4 regions of the Serratia sp. CoH_134_PS_4 genome follow, and region 1 is predicted to be linked to each of the others. Evidence: predicted binding sites of a transcription regulator. Region 1 holds the regulator's gene; each other region holds the start of a gene.
What was found. The regulator Fur, encoded in region 1, represses iron uptake genes when iron is present. The targets are predictions, from matches to a motif close to ATAATAATGAGAACNACTATCAA.

Region 1 (5,081 bases):
TAGAAATCCCGATCATGATCCTGGCAGGGCGTTACGTGAACCGGGTGGGCAAACGCCTGATGATGTTGACTGCGATGGTGGCTGGCATGCTGTTTTATGCCGGCATGCTGTGGTTTACCTCTCCCGTTGGCTTGCTGGTCTTGCAGGTCTTTAACGCGATATTTATCGGTATTGGGGCCACCATCGGCATGCTCTACTTCCAGGATTTGATGCCGGAACGGGCGGGGATGGCCACCACGTTGTTCACCAACAGTATTTCAACCGGCGTGATCCTGGCCGGAATATTACAAGGGATCCTGACCGAGTACGGGCCACATTCCTCCGTTTATCTGTTAGCCATATTACTGCTTTTTATTGCTTTACCTGTCGGTTTTAAAACCCGGGAAGTGTAGGTGGTTTCTGAGTGAGTCGTTTATTTTTAAACACAAACAAGGATATATGATGGCTATATTGGTGACGGGCGGCGCCGGTTATATCGGCTCGCATACGGTGTTGGCGCTGTTGGAAAGGGGGGAGAACGTCGTTGTATTAGACAACCTGTCCAACAGTTCGTCAGAGTCTCTGTTTCGCGTAGAAAGGCTGACGGGGAAAAAAGCCATTTTCTATCAGGGTGATATTCAGCAATATCACCTATTGGATCACATCTTCCGTCAGCATGATATTCATGCTGTTATTCATCTTGCCGGTTTGAAATCTGTCAGAGAATCAACCGAGCAGCCACTGAAATATTATCAAAATAATATTTCTGGCTCATTGATCGTACTGGACAGAATGCGCCATGCGGGCATTAATCAGTTTATTTTCAGCTCTTCGGCCACCGTTTACGGACCTGCGGAATATACTCCGCTGACGGAAAATTGCCGTGTTGGGCAGACCACAAATCCTTATGGCACTTCCAAGCTGATTGTTGAGCAGATCCTGGCAGAGTTTGCCACCACTGCGCCACAGATGGCGATCACCGCATTGCGTTATTTTAATCCCGCCGGGGCGCATGAGTCTGGCTTGATTGGTGAAGATCCCGCCGGCATTCCCAATAATCTTCTGGCGTATCTGGCACAGGTGGCTATTGGCAAACTCGCGGTGTTGCCCGTGTATGGCAACGACTACCCGACCAGCGATGGAACTGGGGTACGTGATTATATCCACGTTATGGATCTGGCTGAAGGGCATTTGAAAGCGCTGGATAACCTGCAGCCAGGTTTTAACGTCTATAACCTGGGCACGGGCAAGGGTTACTCGGTACTGGAAATTATTCAGGCGTTCGAACGTGCCTGTGGATTCAAGATCGCCTACCAATTTAATCCCCGACGTGCGGGTGACATCGCCGAGTGTTGGTCCGATCCGTCGTTGGCTGCGGAAAAGCTGGGTTGGCAAGCCAAGCGCAGCCTGGAAAAAATGGTATGTGATGCCTGGTCTTGGCAGAGCAAAAATCCGCAGGGTTATGGTCCATTAATAAGGATGGCTGCCGATGGCGCTTAACAACGGGCATTTTGGCGCCCTGCAGGATGATCTGTTTCGGGCTGAATATGAGGCGCGGCTAAGCGATTTGAAGTTTGAATTCGTGAAGTGCCAACGTCAGGCTACGCCAGCGGCAAAGGCGCGTTATCAACGTGGGGTGAATCAACTACGGGAATGGCTGTCTGCGCAGGGGCATTTATTTGATGCCGCACGCTGTTCTTCACTATTTTGCGTGCCCACGCGGCCACTTGCCGCAGGGGAACAATTGCTGCACCGCATTTGGTTGGGCGGAGCCATTCCTGACGACGCGCGAGAAGTTATCTCTCAGTGGGGGGATGCACAACAAGCGGTGAGTCGTGGCGAGGCTCGTGACTGGGTCGGCATGTTATGGGTTTGGGATGCAAAGCAGCTGGCAAAGGATGCCTGTTTCATTGCCTCACCCCAAACGCATGGCGGCCAGTTGGGTGAGTACGATGCCGGTAACCATCGCCTGCAGGTGCATTCGTTGAGTGAACTGGCGCAAAGAAGAGTCGGTAATAGTTTGGGGTTTATCCATCAGCTCCATGATAAACGCTATTACGCCACACTGTCCGACTACTTCCGCTTTTTGATTTTGATTGAGATGGGGGGCGTGTATATGGATATCGACACACTTCCCCACCGAGCGGCGACACTGTTTCTGATCAAGCCTGAGGTTCCGGACTATCTTCAGTTCCTGCCCGGAGGTGAAGTTAGCCACGTCAGTTGGTTGAATTTGTTCCTCGACGAAACGGGAATGATCATCAGCCGTAAGGGAGATATGGCGCTGTGCAGGATGTTAGCTGGGCTCGATCAAATTTATGCGGGGGAAAGCAGTGAGGTACCGGAAAGAAATCCGATTTATGAACGGAAGCTGTTCGATCCTTTTTACCAATTGTGGAGTCGTCATATTGAACGTACTTTCCTCAGCCACGATCGTTTTTGCCAGATGCATGGTGTTTTGTATGACGCAACCCCACAGGCGGTAACCTGCGGTATTCGCGGTATGCGGCTGCTGGAAGATGTGATCACCAATGTGCGGCTACCGTTGTCGCAAGAAGAAGAGCAGAGCTACCAGCAATGTGTTAGCCGGTTGGAAAATCTGGATTGGCAGCTTGAGCAGCCGCTGGATTTGGCACGCTATGCGGAAATATTTACCGTTGATGAAGTACCTCGCATGGCCTATCCGGCGCAGATTCGGTCCGACATCGATCATTACCACTACTATTCGGTGCTTTCTCATGATCAGCGGCTTGATCGGGTAAACCAGCTTTTTGGGGAGTACCTGATTGCCGACAACCGGCGGCAGATAGCGGCTGGGCATTACTGGCGTTCTGCCCAGGGGGTGGGGGAGGCTGTGCCGCCTGAACCGCGGGGAACGTTGCATTTCATGGCGGGACGGCAGGTGGGTGAAGCGGATAAGACCCGCATGGCAAAGCTGATTTTTAGCACGAGCTACCTGGAATACTGTTCCGTTGGCAATCGTGCTGGGCTGGATCTGGTGTCTTTGCAGCAGGCGCAAAATATCGAACCTTACCTGGATCTGATCACCGTGGCTTACGATCGGCGCGGAGAGTTTATCGGTTTTTTCAATGCGGCGACCGTCAGTGAACTGTATGCCATAGACACGGACTACCTTTATCGCGATGAAATGAAACCTCTTGATGAGGCTTACGACAGCTTTGTGCAAAGCCACTGTGTCGCTGACGATTATTTTGTCTGTAGCTTGGCGATTGAGAGCCAATTTCGGGGGCTGGGGTATTTTAACCAAATGTTTGCCTTGATTCAGCTACAGGCGGATCAACGCCAGGCGAAAAACATCGCGCTGTGCGTCTGGCAAAGTAGTGATGCCTGCAAAATGTATTTGAACAAGGGGTTCCGTATTCGTGGTGTGTTCGACCAAGCCAAGGCAATGTTTTTTGATCGGCTGCTCTTTCTTGAATATGCATTGTAACGAGTTTACTCATCCGCGTGTCGGCGGGGGAGTTGACGTTGAAGTGGGTGTAAGTGGGAAGTGAGAAGTACCGTGGAGAAGTGCCGCTGCAATTGTTGTCATTTAGCTATGATCTTTCCCCGGGCCTGTCCGGGGATTTTTTTATCTATTTGCTTCAGGCATAAAAAAACCGCCGTTAAGGCGGTTCTCAATGCCGGTTAAGGGCATTATTTTTTGTCGTGCAGAGTGTCGTCTTCGCGGCAGTCACCCGTTTCACAGTGGCCGTACAGGTACAGGCTGTGGTTGGTGAGCTTGATGCCGTGTTGTTTGGCGATATCACGCTGACGCACTTCGATAGATTCATCGCTGAATTCGATCACTTTGCCACAATCCAGGCAAATCAGGTGGTCGTGATGATGTTGCTGGGTCAGTTCGAACACGGACTTGCCGCCTTCGAAGTTGTGACGAGTCACAATGCCTGCATCATCAAATTGGTTCAGTACGCGGTAAACCGTAGCCAGGCCAATTTCTTCGCCCATATCTATCAGTTTTTTGTACAGATCTTCCGCACTGACGTGATGGCATTCCGGATTTTGCAGTACTTCCAGGATTTTGAGTCGCGGAAGCGTGACTTTTAAGCCGGCCTTCTTCAATGCGGTGTTGTTGTCAGTCATGCGGATTCAGTCCTGTTACTATGCTAATCAAGTTGAGGCGTTCTCGCCTGTGGCATCGGTCGGCACAAAGTGTTAATTGCGTCTCATTATAGAACCGGTTGGCCTAAATAGAAACCGCCGGTTGTTAACAAAGATATAATTGCACTATTGCATGTTGCACACGCAACGTCTTGATGGATGGGATAAACCGATATCTCAGTCTACCTTGACGATGTGAGAAGTTACAAATGTGTATCTTCTATTGCAGTAATCCGTACTGCCGATGACGGCCCTGCCGGCAACACTATGCACTTTGCAGGGCTTTTGTTCAACCTTTGGCGTTACCCGACGATCTCGGCCAGGCTCAACTCTTCGACGATTTGTTTTACCCAACCTTCGACACGTTCATTGGTCAGTTCTGGCTGGCGATCTTCGTCAATGGCGAGACCGATGAAGTGGCTGTCACTCGCCAGGCCTTTCGACGCTTCGAAGTGGTAACCTTTGGTTGGCCAGTGGCCTACAATGGCGGCGCCACGTGGTTCAATGATGTCGCGGATAGTCCCCATCGCATCACAGAAATATTCTGCATAGTCTTCTTGGTCGCCACAGCCAAACAGCGCAACCAGCTTGCCGTTGAAGTCGATCTCTTCCAGCGTTGGGAAGAAGTCATCCCAGTCACACTGGGCTTCGCCGTAGTACCATGTCGGGATACCGAGCAACAGAATATCGAAACCTTCCAGGTCTTCTTTGCTGCTTTTGGCGATGTCGTGAATTTCGCAAACATCGTCGCCAAACTGTTGCTTAAGAATTTTCTGGATCATCTTGGCAATGTTTTCGGTATTGCCAGTGTCGCTGCCAAAGAAAATGCCTACATTAGCCATATCGCGTATAACCTTTAAATTCAATAAATTGCATTACACGATGTTAGCGCTGACCACGATAACACCGATTAAAATGATGCCATAGCAAGGGAAACCCTTACCGGTAATTGCGTATCATGCCAGAAATTTACCCCGGGG
Region 2 (5,081 bases), on a different contig from region 1:
CAGTGTGCTGTTGTTGAGTACGAACAGTGCGCCGCCACTGCGGCATTGAAGCGTCACTTCTTCTTTGGTGAACGCCCACTGCTTACCGTATTCCAGTTTGGTGATGTTAACCAGTTGGTCTGCCGCCAGCGCACCGGTCGCGGTTGCCAGCAGCGTCATGCCAAGTAATACCGATTTCATGTTATGGCCTTAAGGTTGCTATTTGATTCAATTTTCCCGCAGTTGGGGGGCATCCGGCAAGCCGGAATGTTACACCGGCGCATAAGTTGCAAATAAACTGACCAGCAGCAGTACACCCGCCCCCAAACCCACCTCAGTCCAACAGGCGAGTACCAGCCCACGCTGTGCCAGCCGTGGCATGCTGCTCATCGCTGGGACGATGGCATAGCGGTTAGCCAGTGCGACCATCACCATCAGCGCCACTAATGCGGTTTTGAACAACAGCAGGCGTTGGTATGGGGAGTCCACGTTCAACGGCCAACTGCCGAGAATAATCAAACTGTTAATCACACCGGTTAACACCACTAGCGCTACCGCCAGGTGGCCCCAGCGTGAAAAACGAATTAGCGTGGTGATAGCATCGCTGCGGCTCTGCGGTTGGGCCAGATAACGCAGGCAGACCAACAACGGCAGCAGGCTGCCAAACCAGTAACCGGCTGCCAACAGGTGCAATGCGTGGTTAAAACGGTGCAGGACACCGAGTATTCCCTCATGCATTGCCGCATGGCCGATAAACGCCATGCTAACCAGTAATAATGTAGAAAGCAGTGCCAAGAGTTGTGTACGACGCGGTTCTGCCAGCCACAGGCTCAGCAGTGCCAGTAATGAAATGCCCAGGTGCCAACGCCAGACTTCGCCGAAGGTCGTACCCAGCACCGCCCACCAAACCTCCAGGCGCCAGGTATCGGCCCAACCGTCCCCCATCTGCCCGGCTTGAATAGCCAATAATGCCACGGCGGAAAGCCCGGCAAGCCAGGTGCAAGAGACCAACAAGGGACGCACATCACGGTTGAGATACGGGGAAAGGCGCTGCGGCGACAATAAGGCGGTGAATAGGCTGGTGCCAAACATCAGCATCACCGCCGCAAAGTGCACAAAGCGACACAGGACAAACAGGGTCGCCAGACTCATGGATCAGTTTACGGTGAAGCTGTACTGGCCTTTGGTTTTATGACCGTCGACCGAGACTACGTGCCAATTAACGTTGTATTTACCGGCAGCCAGCTCACCTTCGATAGGCAGGTTGACCTGGGTATTGTTGTTCGCGTCGAGCTGCAATTTACCGGTTTTCACTTCAGCGTTGTTCGGCCCGGTGATTTTAATGCCGCTAAAACTAGGCTCAATACCTTCAGAGAAGTTCAGCGTCAGCACTTTCGGTGCCGGACTCACGCTGGCATCTGCTGCCGGTGTTTCAACTTTCAAATGAGCATGTGCTAAAGCCTGCTGTGAAGACAAACCAACAAACAGCACAAAAATGGTGGAAAGCAGGCGATAAGAAGAACGAATTTTACCGATCACAGTGATATCCCTTAAAGCAATAATCGAGGGTAATAAGGGTTAAGGCTAACCGCATGGGCGATGTATCAGCAGCCCCAACCCACCGCAGATGATTGCGCCACGGGTAAACAGAAGAAGAATAGGATTATGATAACCCACTGTTTTAACTCTCTACCATCCCTGTAGCGTATCACGTCAAATGATAACGAGTGCCATTCAGCAAGTCGAGCAGAACACTGGCATTTTGCGATCCAGTAGCACATATCGCTGTAAAGCCACGACAACTACAGGGCATAAAAAAACCGCGCACCGGGCAGACCGGGACGCGGTTTTTAACAACAATAATTAGACCTGACCGTTACCGTTCTCGCCAGCTGCACCCATTTTCTTCAAATCTTTATCGATGAAGAACAGTGCGTTGCCGCTATTGCCCACCAGCGCCAGTTTATCCAGCACGGATTTGAACAACTTCTCTTCTTCGTGCTGTTCAGCAACATACCACTGCAGGAAGTTAAAGGTAGAGTAATCATGCGCAGACATTGCCGCGTGCGCCAGCTCGTTGATCTGGCGGGTAATCAGTTGCTCATGCTCGTAAGTTTGCTGGAATACGTCAGCCAGGGATGCAAATTCAACGGGCGGCGCAGCAATGGTACCCAGCAGTGGCAAAGCGCCTGTGTCGCTCAGGTATTCGAACAGACGTTGCATGTGCTGCATCTCTTCCTGAGAGTGTTCTTTAAGGAATGCGGCGGCGCCTTCAAAGCCTTTATCGCTGCACCATGCGCTCATTTGCAGGTACAAGTTCGCGGAGTAAAACTCCAGGTTCAGTTGCTCGTTCAGCTTCTTGGTCATTTCAGGCGTCAGCATAATCATTCCTTTATTTTGCAGGTATCAACTTAATTTTTCCGCATTATGCCTTGGTAAAAACAAAATAAAAACACTTGATTTACATCATCAAGGATTTAATTTTAAATTGATTAAAAATCAATACGTAATTTATTTTCTGTTATATGTTTAAATTATTATGATAACTATTTACATCCGTACATTTAATCAAAAAACGAATCATTCTTATTTGAAAAAATAAATAGATTGCATTGCCATTGGTGCAATAAATAATCTTCCGTATCCTACGTTATTATCTGCGGATATCCCCCTCTGCGCTTCGGGCTTGCCAAGTGCCTCTCGGTGCATTACCTTCTGCGCTGATCCAATGCGGTAACAAGTAAGGAGAATACGGTGGGTTACAATCTGGCAGAGCTTTCCAAAGAAGAGATGGACAAGGTGAACGTTGATCTCGCGGCGTCTGGCGTGGCGTTCAAAGAACGCTATAACATGCCGGTAATCCCGGAAATGGTCGAACGCGAACAGCCAGCGCATCTGCGTGACTACTTCCGCGAACGGGTGGCGCACTACCGTGTTGAATCACACAAGTATTCACGTCTGCCGTACGAACCGAAATCCAAATAATAAAGCCCGCCTTTATGGCGGGCTTTTGGTCATTTGCCGGCAAACTTATCGGTCGCCAACATCAGCTGATGCAGGATGCCCGGCTCATCAAAGGAGTGCCCCGCACCCTCGACGATATGCAACTCGGCTTCTGGCCACGCTTTCGCCAGATCCCAGGCGTTTTGCACCTGACAGGCCATATCGTAGCGGCCGTGAATAATCACTGCTGGAATATGGCGGATCAACGGGACGTTACGCAGCAGCTGATCGTCGCTGTCCAGGAAACCCAGATGAGTGAAATAGTGGTTTTCAATGCGGGCAAAGGCCAGCGCAAAGTCATCCTCACCAAAGGAAGCCGACTCACTGCTTGGCAACAAGGTGACGGTCTCCCCTTCCCACACGCTCCACAGCTTAGCCGCCTCGAGTTGGATCTGAGGGTCCGTTGACGTCAGGCGCTGGCGATAAGACGCAATCACGTCCTTGCGCTCTTCCGCTGAAAGAATCGACAGCACGCGTTCCCATTTTTCCGGGAAGAAGCGCGAAGCGCCGTCCTGATAATACCAATGCAGCTCTTGCTTACGCAGGGTGAAGATACCGCGCAGCACCATTTCGCTGACACGCTGTGGATGGCTTTGCGCGTAGGCCAAGGCCAGCGTAGAACCCCATGAACCACCAAAAACCAACCATTGATCCACTCCGGCCATTTCGCGCAGCCGTTCAATGTCCTGCACCAGATGCCAGGTAGTATTGTTATCCAGACTGGCATGCGGCTTGGAACGGCCACAGCCGCGCTGATCGAACAGTAACACCTTGTAGCGCTGGGGATCGAACAGCTGGCGGTGATAAGGCGAAATGCCGCCGCCCGGGCCACCATGGATAAAGACCGCTGGCTTGCCGTTCGGGTTTCCGCTCAGCTCCCAGTAGATCCGGTGGCCATCTCCAGTGTCCAGCCAACCGCTGTCATATGCTGCTAACGGCGGGTACAAACCTCGTAATTGTTCCATGGCGCTTCCGTCTCTCAGTGGGTCATCCCCTCATAAAAGCTGAAGCCGCCCATTTGGTCAACGGTAAAACCCGAAAACTCCTACCCTACCCAACAAGTTATGGTTCGTTTGCTTAAAATGAATACGACCTGCCGGCAAAATAACGGCAGGTCGTAGAGAACCAGACGCAAACTTAACCTCTTTTACGCAAATGCGGTTCGCGCATTTCCTGCGCAGTTTTTGCTTCAATGCTTAGTTCCGCTGTTGGCCGCAACAACAAACGTGCCAAACCAATAGGCTCTCCGCTTTCACGGCAATAGCCGTATTCGCCGTTATACAAACGCGTTAGCGCTGCGCTAATTTTCGGCAGCAGACGGCTTTCACGATCCAACTGGCGGAATAACAGCCGCAAATCCTCTTCGCGGGCAGCTTTGTCTGCTTCGTCACCGGACACTTCACCGCTGTCGATATCCCGCTTCAGCGCATCAATGTGCTGCAACAGTTTTTGTTGCTCGTCCAGCAAGCGTTGGCGGAAAAATGCCCGCTGCGCCGGATTCATGTAATCAGACTCCGGCATAGCCAAAAGCTGCTGCGGGTTTAACAAGGTCACAACGTTCATTGCGCTCTCCGGTTATTACTTAATTGTTATATTATAACATATCATAATTTTAAAGCAGCCCTTCATCAGAAACAAAATTACGCAGATAAACAACCAATTAGTTAAATCAGCTGCTTTCATGCTTGCATCCATTAGGCATAAGGAGGTTAATGGTTGAGCAACCCACCCAACCATAGGTAACTGAGAGGCCATCATGAGTAAGGGAATGGATAGCAAAAAAAATGCGAAGAAGAAGCCGTTGAAAACCCCCGCAGAGAAACGCGCAGACAAACGCGCTAAGAAAGGCCAGACTTCCGGCGAGTAAGCGAACTTCTAACCGTAGTTAAACCCGCCATGGCGGGTTTTTTATTGCCTGAAATTGCCCCCTTTCAACGGTTGGCATAGCCGCGTCTGCCAGTTAAGCTAAACCTGTGCAGTCACCCTGAGGAAATCATGAATTTACGTGTAATAGACACTGAAACCTGCGGGCTGGAAGGCGGCGTGGTAGAGGTGGCCTCTGTTGATCTGATCGACGGACAAATCGCCAACCCAATGAG
Region 3 (3,299 bases), on a different contig from region 1:
CCGCTCCCCAGTAACAATAACCGGTGCCGTAACACGCAGCGACGTACTCTCTGTCCGTCAGGTTATTCACGTTCAATTGCACATAGGCACCTTTCAACGACGGATTAACGCGGTCTAAATTCATTCGTACCGAGGCATCGAGTAGCGTCACGGAAGGAATACGCAGCGTATTTTCATTGTCCGCCCACTGTTTACCGATGTAACGCGCCCCAGCACCCACCTCCACACCGTAAGCCGTCGCGTATTTTCCCCACAGTGATGCCATTTGTTCTGGCACCAAATACGGTGTATTGCCGTCGTTGCCATCAATTGCGTCTTTGAACTTCACTTTGTTATAGGTATAGCCAGCAATCAGATCGAAACGATCGGTGATCTTGCTGCGAGCCTCGAGTTCAACACCTTGAGAATGTACCTTACCGGCAGGCAGATAATAACTTTGCTGCACAACGCGGTTGGCTACATCTTTCTGCGTCAAATCATAAAGCGCCACGCTGTAGATTGATGAACTGCCTGGCGGCTGGTATTTCAAACCCACCTCATATTGCTCGCTGGTGCTCGGTTTCAACATATGTCCGTTCTGATCGGGCAGCGCCTCCGGCGTCACCGCCGTGCTATAACTGGCATAAGGTGAAAAACCACTATCAAAATGATAAAGCAACGACGCACGTCCGCTGAAGTTATAATCACTACGCGCATCGCTAGTGCCCGTGTTGAGCACCGTATTTTTTGAATCTATGCGGTCAAAACGGCCGGACAGATTCAGATACCAGTTCCGCAGACTGATTTCATCCTGTAGATACACCCCCGTCTGCTCATAGTGACGCCTGGAATCGGTATGCGTCAGATGGGTTAACCCCGCGCCACCGGACACGCCGGTATAGGGATTCAACGTAGAAGCCCCTGCTGACTCATCCCACAGATTGTTACGAAAGCGCTGGTAATCCAGCCCCAGCATCACTTTATGTTCCAGCAACCCGGTAGCAAAATCAGCTTCAAGTTGATTATCGACAGCAAATGCATCCAACGAGGTCGCGGAACCGCTGTAATAGCGGTTCAACAATTGGTGTTCTGGATCCCAGCCAATCTGGTATACCTGCTGTAATTCAACATTGGAATGGGTATAGCTGGCATTTTGCCGGAATGACCAAACATCGTTAAAACTGTGTGAGAAAACGTAGCTGTAGATTTGTTCCCAGCGTTTGAACACATTACGGCTGCTTTCGCCGTCGAAGAACCCTCGGCCCAGTTTGTCTCCTGAGCTTGAGTAAAGGCTCCCATCAGCCGGCACCGCGCTGTGATAGCCGCCAGAAGGATCCTTTTGCAAATAGGCTTTTAACAACAGCGAGGTATTTTCGTCCGGCTGCCACAGTAATGACGGTGAAATAGCATAACGTTCTTCGCGCTGGTGGTCATACATGGTTTCACTGCTGCGCGTCATTCCCGTCATGCGATAAGCCCATTGATCCGATAATGGCCCTGTCACATCAAAGGCACCGCCTTTAGTACTGTTGTTACCGGCACTGAGATTAACGTGCCCCTGCGTGTCGAACTGCGGCCGCTTGGACGTGAGCGCGACCAACCCACCCGGAATGCTTTGCCCATACATCACCGACGAGGGCCCTTTAATAATATCGATACGCTCCAGGAACCAAGGGTCAACCTGCAAGGCATTGTAAGTGCCGCCGTCACTCAACAAACGTAAACCATCAAGGAAAGTATTATTAACGTCACCACCATGAAAACCACGTAACGCAATGGTGTCATAGCGCGTCGCACCACCGGAAAAATTGGTAAAGACACCCGGTGCATATTTCAACGCATCGTTAACCGTCTGGCTACTCTGATCGGTCATCTGCTGGCGCGTAACCACCGAGACAGACTGCGCCGTCAGGACCAGGGGGGTATCGATTTTAGTGGCTCCCTGGCTGGTAGTGGCCTGGTAGCCTTGTGTTTGTGCCTCTGCCGTGTCTGCGGTTTTTGCCGTGACGACCAACGTATCTTCAGCTAACGACGTCAATGGCAGGAAGATCGCGAATGCACATAAAACACGCGACCTTTTGACAGGAAAAATAATCGACATGCTTGTAATCCCTAGTAAATATCATTAAATCGCACTCTATGAGCCAGCTCGCCCGTTACAACGAGTAATGCGTCCACAGAGGCTTACAAAATGTAAATACTAATGATAATCACTCTCTTTATCCATAATGATTTACACTATACGTTGGCTTTTTATGAGCCTCCGAAGTGACTCAGCCCACAGGTGCCCCCATAGTCAGAATGGACATATCTTATTGAAAATAAAAAAAGTGCCAGCTCTAGGCTGGCCATAGAAAAGGAGTAAATGTGACAGGTACGTACCGGATTGGGTGGCGCATAAGGGGTTATCCCTTCTCACCCTTCCTCGTTAAAAATGATAACGATTATCATTATATTTTGAAGGGTGCTTAGTATCTACAACTTTTACAGCATTGAGCAGTGACCTTCAACGAGGTCTGGTGAACCGGGCATACAAACGCCCTATCGCAAACAGCGTTCCCCAAACCAGAACATTCAACCCACCCCATACGACGAATACGTATATAAAGGTTTGATAAATGGGAATGCCCCGATCGGCGGAGAATGGATTAAAATGCCAAAATCGAATAATGACGAAAGGGTTCAAGTTAAACCACTTAAAAAAGAAAGCGACCAGCATTGGCGGAAGCAAAAAATAAAGGCCCAGCGTAAAAATCAACAGATACGCTGCGAAACGGCTATTTTTATAATCTTTCATATCAATGAATTACCATTATAATTCAACTATTAACGCCAAAGGCCGTATTGTCCGATACAGACCTGACATACCTTGATTAGTTCCCATTCGGGGCCAAAATAAAGCCTGTTTGGCGTTTCAAATTCATTTAGTTTTTGGGTGCTATAACGCTAGTCAGCTCAGGAGGCTTCAATGATACCGGACTATTGCCCTATACCACCAACCCCCAAAAAACTCAAAGTCATCTATGGCTGGTATATATATACCGTCTATGCACAGTTGATCTTTAATGTTTACCTGGCGGTATATAACGGCTGTGTCAGGCACCCGATTGAAGCGCCGTTGATCTCAGTGTGCCACAGCCTGTTCATCGCATTTATTCTCTATCAGGTGTTGAAAAAACGCACGCATTTCGCTTGGGTTATGTTGGCCTATTACATTCTGATGCGACTGTATTACGCCAATGTGCTGCATATCGAATTCAATGCATGGAGCCGTGGGCTGGTATTCATTTTTCTGACGCTGCTGCTTACGGGCACCGTCG
Region 4 (5,081 bases), on a different contig from region 1:
GTCGGCTTTTTGCTTTCTGTCTTTCCTGCCTGATGTTGAATCCCAGACAATAAAAAAGGCCGCCGAAGCGACCTTTGTGTCATAGGGTTTTGGCTTAGCCCAGAACCAGGCCTGCGATGGATGCAGACAGGATGCTGACCAGTGTAGAACCATAAACCAGCTTCAGACCGAAGCGAGACACCACGTTGCCCTGATGCTCATTCAGCCCTTTAATCGCACCGGCAACGATACCGATGGAAGAGAAGTTGGCGAAGGACACCAGGAACACGGACAGAATACCCATGCTGCGTGGTGACAGTTCAGCAGAGACTTTCTGCAGTTCCATCATCGCGACGAATTCGTTGGAAACCAGTTTGGTCGCCATGATGCTGCCAACCTGCAACGCTTCGTGCTTAGGAATACCCATAATCCAAGCGAATGGATAGAAGAAGTAGCCCAGAATTTCCTGGAAGCTCAGGCCAAAGATGGCGCTGAACAGGCCGTTGAGCGCGGCGATCAGGGCGATAAAGCCGATCAGCATTGCGGCAACGATAATAGCTACCTTGAAACCAGCCAGGATGTATTCACCCAGCATTTCGAAGAAGCTCTGGCCCTCGTGCAAATTGCCCAGATGCAGTTCTTCTTCTTTACTGGTGTCGTACGGGTTGACCAATGACAGCACAATAAAGGTGCTGAACATGTTCAGAACCAGTGCCGCGACCACGAACTTGGCATCCAGCATGGTCATGTAAGCACCAACGATGGACATGGAAACCGTAGACATCGCGGTTGCCGCCATGGTGTACATGCGTTTTTCTGACATCTTGCCCAGAATATCTTTATAGGCAATGAAGTTCTCAGACTGGCCCAGGATCAATGAGCTAACGGCGTTGAACGATTCCAGCTTGCCCATACCGTTTACTTTTGACAGCACGGTACCAATAATCCGGATGATAAACGGCAGTACTTTAATGTATTGCAGAATACCGATCAGTGCGGAGATGAAGACGATTGGACACAGAACCTTCAGGAAGAAGAAGGCCAGACCTTTATCACCCATGCCACCGAATACAAACTCAGTCCCTTGCCCAGCAAACCCGAGCAGCTTGTCAAACAGCGCTGCGAATCCTTTTACAAAGCCTAAACCCGCTTCCGAATGCAGGAAAAAATAGGCCAGCAGTACTTCAATAACCAACAGTTGAATAACGTAGCGAATGCGGATGCTTTTACGATCGCGGCACACCAAGAGTGCCAGGATCGCGACCACCACTAACGCCAACGCAAAGTGCGCAATATGGGACATGTTTGCTCCAAACTTGAGGCAGGCTGAATTTCGGATGTCATTTTATGTAACGCCACGTTTAAAAACGAGAGCTCTATTGCAAATATGGAAAATCATAGTGGGAAACGTCTTAAAATAGTACGGTAAAGCATAAAAAATCAATAGGTTAATGAATGCATATGAAATTCCTATTCATACATAAATTTGATTATAAGTCCTTTTATGCTCTGAATTCGGCCCGGAAGAGTGCGGAAAATGTTCACCTCTGGCCGAAACCCTTCGTTAAACCCGTCGTTTTCCTCTATTACAGAGATAAGTATTACCGCTCTAAATGCACTTGATAATTATTATCATTTACATAAGATAACCACAGGCTTATTAGAAGTAAGGGTTCAGAAAATGCTGAACAGTCGTGTGGCTGAAAGTCCCCAGGGCTCATCCAGGAAGATCAAACTTTCTCTGATGGGGCCCGCCTTTATCGCGGCTATCGGCTATATCGATCCTGGCAACTTCGCCACCAATATCCAGTCCGGTGCCTCTTTTGGTTATACCTTGCTCTGGGTGGTGGTGTGGGCCAATGTCATGGCGATGCTGATCCAGCTGTTGTCCGCCAAACTGGGTATTGCTACCGGTAAAAACCTTGCGGAGCATATTCGCGATCGTTTCCCTCGTCCGGCCGTCTGGGCCTATTGGGTGCAGGCAGAAATCATTGCAATGGCAACCGATCTGGCCGAGTTTATCGGTGCGGCGATCGGCTTCAAACTGTTGTTGGGCGTTACGCTGCTGGAGGGCGCGATCCTGACAGGTATTGCCACCTTTCTGATCCTGATGTTGCAAAAACGCGGTGAGAAACCTTTGGAATGGGTGATCGGCAGCCTGCTGTTGTTTGTCGCGTTGGCGTACATGGTGGAACTGGTGTTTTCGCAGCCGCAGTTGGGGCCATTATTAAAAGGCATGGCGATACCGGATTTGCCGAACGGCGATGCGGTATTTCTGGCGGCAGGTGTGCTGGGGGCGACCATCATGCCGCACGTTATTTATCTGCATTCATCGTTAACCCAGACCGCTGGGGAAAACTCAAAGGCCGATCGTTACGCGGCCACCAAGGTTGACGTTGCTATTGCCATGACCATTGCTGGGTTTGTAAATCTGGCGATGATGGCTACCGCCGCTGCGGCTTTCCACTTTAATGGCCACAGCGGGATTACCGACCTCGATCAGGCCTATTTGACGCTACAACCCTTGTTGGGCCAGGCGGCGGCAACCATTTTCGGGCTGAGCCTGGTAGCTGCTGGGTTGTCTTCCACCGTAGTGGGAACACTGGCGGGGCAAGTGGTGATGCAAGGTTTTGTTCGCTTTTACATACCGCTGTGGGTACGCCGGGTCGTTACCATGTTGCCGTCGTTTATCGTCATTATGTTGGGGATGGATGCGACGCGCATTCTGGTGTTGAGCCAGGTTTTACTGAGTTTCGGTATTGCATTGGCTCTGGTGCCGCTGCTGTCGTTCACCGGTAATCGTGAGCTGATGGGGGATATGGTGAACAGCCGCACTATACAGGCGACAGGTAAGTTGATTGTGCTGGTGGTGATTGGGCTAAATGGTTATCTGTTGGTGAGCAGTGTTCTTTGAGCGGGCACCCAATAAGGTATTTTTAGCAAGTGTCACGTTATTTCCGGTCGATAAACGAGCAAGGCACCCTGAGGTTCTTAGGGTTCTTGCTCGACCGAAACGTTGCCCACATTATTGGATAAACATTAACTTACCGGCATTAGGGTGTCATGCCGGTTTTTGCCGTTAATCGTCGCGATCGTCATTGCCATGGCGGCGATGATCACGGTCATCATGACGCCGATCTTTCCAATGGTGCTTATCATGATGCTTATAGTAGTGCTTATCGTATTTACGATAGCGACCATCATGATAGTAATAATTTTTGCGCCAGTAGTCGTTGTCGCGCCAGCGATAACCGTCCCAGTAATATCCCCGCCGGCTACGGTCGCCCAGATAGCGGCCTTGGTGGCCTTGCCACCAGTCACGGTCGCGCCAGTCGTAACCGTCCCAATAGCGGCCGCGATTGTCTTGTTCGCCTATGCGTAGTGAAACGCCTGGCATCAAATCGATACTGATGCCTTCAGCCTTTGCCTGCTGTACGGCGGGCACTGTCGATACCACCAAGAGAGCGGCCAATAACAGAGGTTTAAACATGAATACTCCTATCCGCCGCAGCGGTTTGGCCGGTTTTATCGATAATGAAGCGCGTTCATCAGTTTATAAAACAGCCTTATAGTTTTACCTGCAATATTGGCATATTAACCGTTGCGGATAGGGTTGAATCTTAGAGAGATTCTGAAAAGCGGGGTGGGCGAACGATTTAAGATTTGTCTGTCGTCGTGGGGTTATCGCCGGGGGATTCCGGCGATAACTGTAAGCGATTACATTAGTATCTGTTCAATTTGGGCGATTTCATCTTCGCTGAAGGTGCGGTTGTTCAGCATGCCAACGGCGTCTTCAATTTGGCTGGTTTTACTGGCACCAATCAGCACTGAGGTGACGCGATCGCCACGTAATACCCAAGCCAATGCCATCTGCGACAGCTTCTGCCCCCTTTGTTGTGCCAGCGCATTGAGTCTGCGGACTTTCTCTAGCTTTTCCTCTGTGAGCTGACCGGGTTGAAGGAACTGGCTGCTGCTGGCGGCGCGCGAGTCTTGCGGGATGCCATGCAGGTAGCGATCGGTTAACAGGCCACCTGCCAGCGGTGAAAAGGCAATGGAACCCACGCCGTGCTCTTCCAGCGTATCCAATAATTCGGGTTCAACCCAACGCTCGAACAGAGAGTATTTGGGCTGGTGGATGACACAAGGTGTGCCCAGCTTTTGCAGAATGCCGAACGCCTGGCGCGCACGGTCGGCGGGGTAGTTGGACAACCCGATATAGAGCGCCTTGCCCTGACGTACCAGCAGATCCAGCGCGGCCATGGTTTCTTCCAGTGGTGTATCTGGATCAGGGCGATGGTGGTAGAAAATGTCGACGTATTCCAGGCCCATGCGCCGCAGGCTTTGATCCAGACTGGCAACCAGGTACTTTTTCGATCCCCAGTCGCCATAAGGGCCCGGCCACATGGTGTAACCGGCCTTTGAGGAGACGATCAGTTCATCACGCCAGGGCTTCAAATCCGCGTTAAGAATGCGACCGAAGTTTTCCTCGGCGGAGCCGGGAGGCGGGCCATAATTGTTTGCCAAATCAAAGTGCGTGATGCCGTGATCGAACGCGCAGTGGATCAGTTTACGCGCATTGTCATACAGCGTCGTGTCACCAAAGTTGTGCCATAAGCCCAGTGAGATTGCCGGGAGTTTTAGACCACTGCGTCCGCAGCGGCGGTATTCCATACTTTGATAGCGTGAAGAATCAGCCTGATAAAGCATACAAACCCTTTTCAGCAGAGATGAAATGAATTTTAGTGTATGCGTTTTCACTGTCTTTGTCAGAGCGCTTGATCACGCTTGGCGGGTGACGATTCACCCCGTTGATGGGGGATTTATCATAAATGCCAAAGCGGGGGATGTAACGCAAGGTTGCCAATTGCCTTTTAAGCGCAAAGTTCGAAATTTGTGCAATGTCTTCGATACTTAGTAGTAGAAATTACAACCATTGGTAGGTGATGATCATGAGTAAAAACTATACGGTGGCTGATTATCTACTCGATCGTTTAGCTCAGATTGGTATCCGGCATTTCTTCGGTGTGCCTGGGGACTACAATCTGCAGTTTCTCGATCACGTTATCGCTCACCCGCAGATCACCTGGGTGGGATGTGCCAAT

Region 2: ftnA (non-heme ferritin) is a predicted target of Fur. The motif match lies at 2,513-2,535, and genes of this name have one in related genera.
Region 3: AC2FCQ_RS01295 (TonB-dependent siderophore receptor) is a predicted target of Fur. The motif match lies at 2,177-2,199, and genes of this name have one in related genera.
Region 4: AC2FCQ_RS06570 (Nramp family divalent metal transporter) is a predicted target of Fur. The motif match lies at 1,599-1,621, and genes of this name have one in related genera.

Annotation. Positions count from the first base shown of each region.
Region 1 is NZ_JBXWKI010000004.1:45,700-50,780, reverse strand. It holds gene AC2FCQ_RS08570 (MFS transporter) at 1-392, shown strand, start outside; gene galE (UDP-glucose 4-epimerase GalE) at 442-1,479, shown strand; gene AC2FCQ_RS08560 (glycosyltransferase) at 1,469-3,430, shown strand; gene fur (ferric iron uptake transcriptional regulator) at 3,637-4,083, opposite strand; gene fldA (flavodoxin FldA) at 4,404-4,943, opposite strand.
Region 2 is NZ_JBXWKI010000001.1:1,102,568-1,107,648, forward strand. It holds gene AC2FCQ_RS05085 (YebY family protein) at 1-180, opposite strand, end outside; gene copD (copper homeostasis membrane protein CopD) at 250-1,131, opposite strand; gene yobA (CopC domain-containing protein YobA) at 1,135-1,518, opposite strand; gene ftnA (non-heme ferritin) at 1,843-2,361, opposite strand; gene AC2FCQ_RS05105 (DNA polymerase III subunit theta) at 2,734-2,964, shown strand; gene pip (prolyl aminopeptidase) at 2,994-3,947, opposite strand; gene dksA (RNA polymerase-binding protein DksA) at 4,120-4,545, opposite strand; gene exoX (exodeoxyribonuclease X) at 4,978-5,081, shown strand, end outside.
Region 3 is NZ_JBXWKI010000001.1:268,588-271,886, reverse strand. It holds gene AC2FCQ_RS01295 (TonB-dependent siderophore receptor) at 1-2,080, opposite strand, end outside; gene AC2FCQ_RS01290 (hypothetical protein) at 2,486-2,776, opposite strand; gene AC2FCQ_RS01285 (hypothetical protein) at 2,948-3,299, shown strand, end outside.
Region 4 is NZ_JBXWKI010000002.1:269,478-274,558, reverse strand. It holds gene AC2FCQ_RS06575 (NupC/NupG family nucleoside CNT transporter) at 95-1,282, opposite strand; gene AC2FCQ_RS06570 (Nramp family divalent metal transporter) at 1,661-2,893, shown strand; gene AC2FCQ_RS06565 (DUF2502 domain-containing protein) at 3,059-3,469, opposite strand; gene mgrA (L-glyceraldehyde 3-phosphate reductase) at 3,697-4,686, opposite strand; gene AC2FCQ_RS06555 (alpha-keto acid decarboxylase family protein) at 4,929-5,081, shown strand, end outside.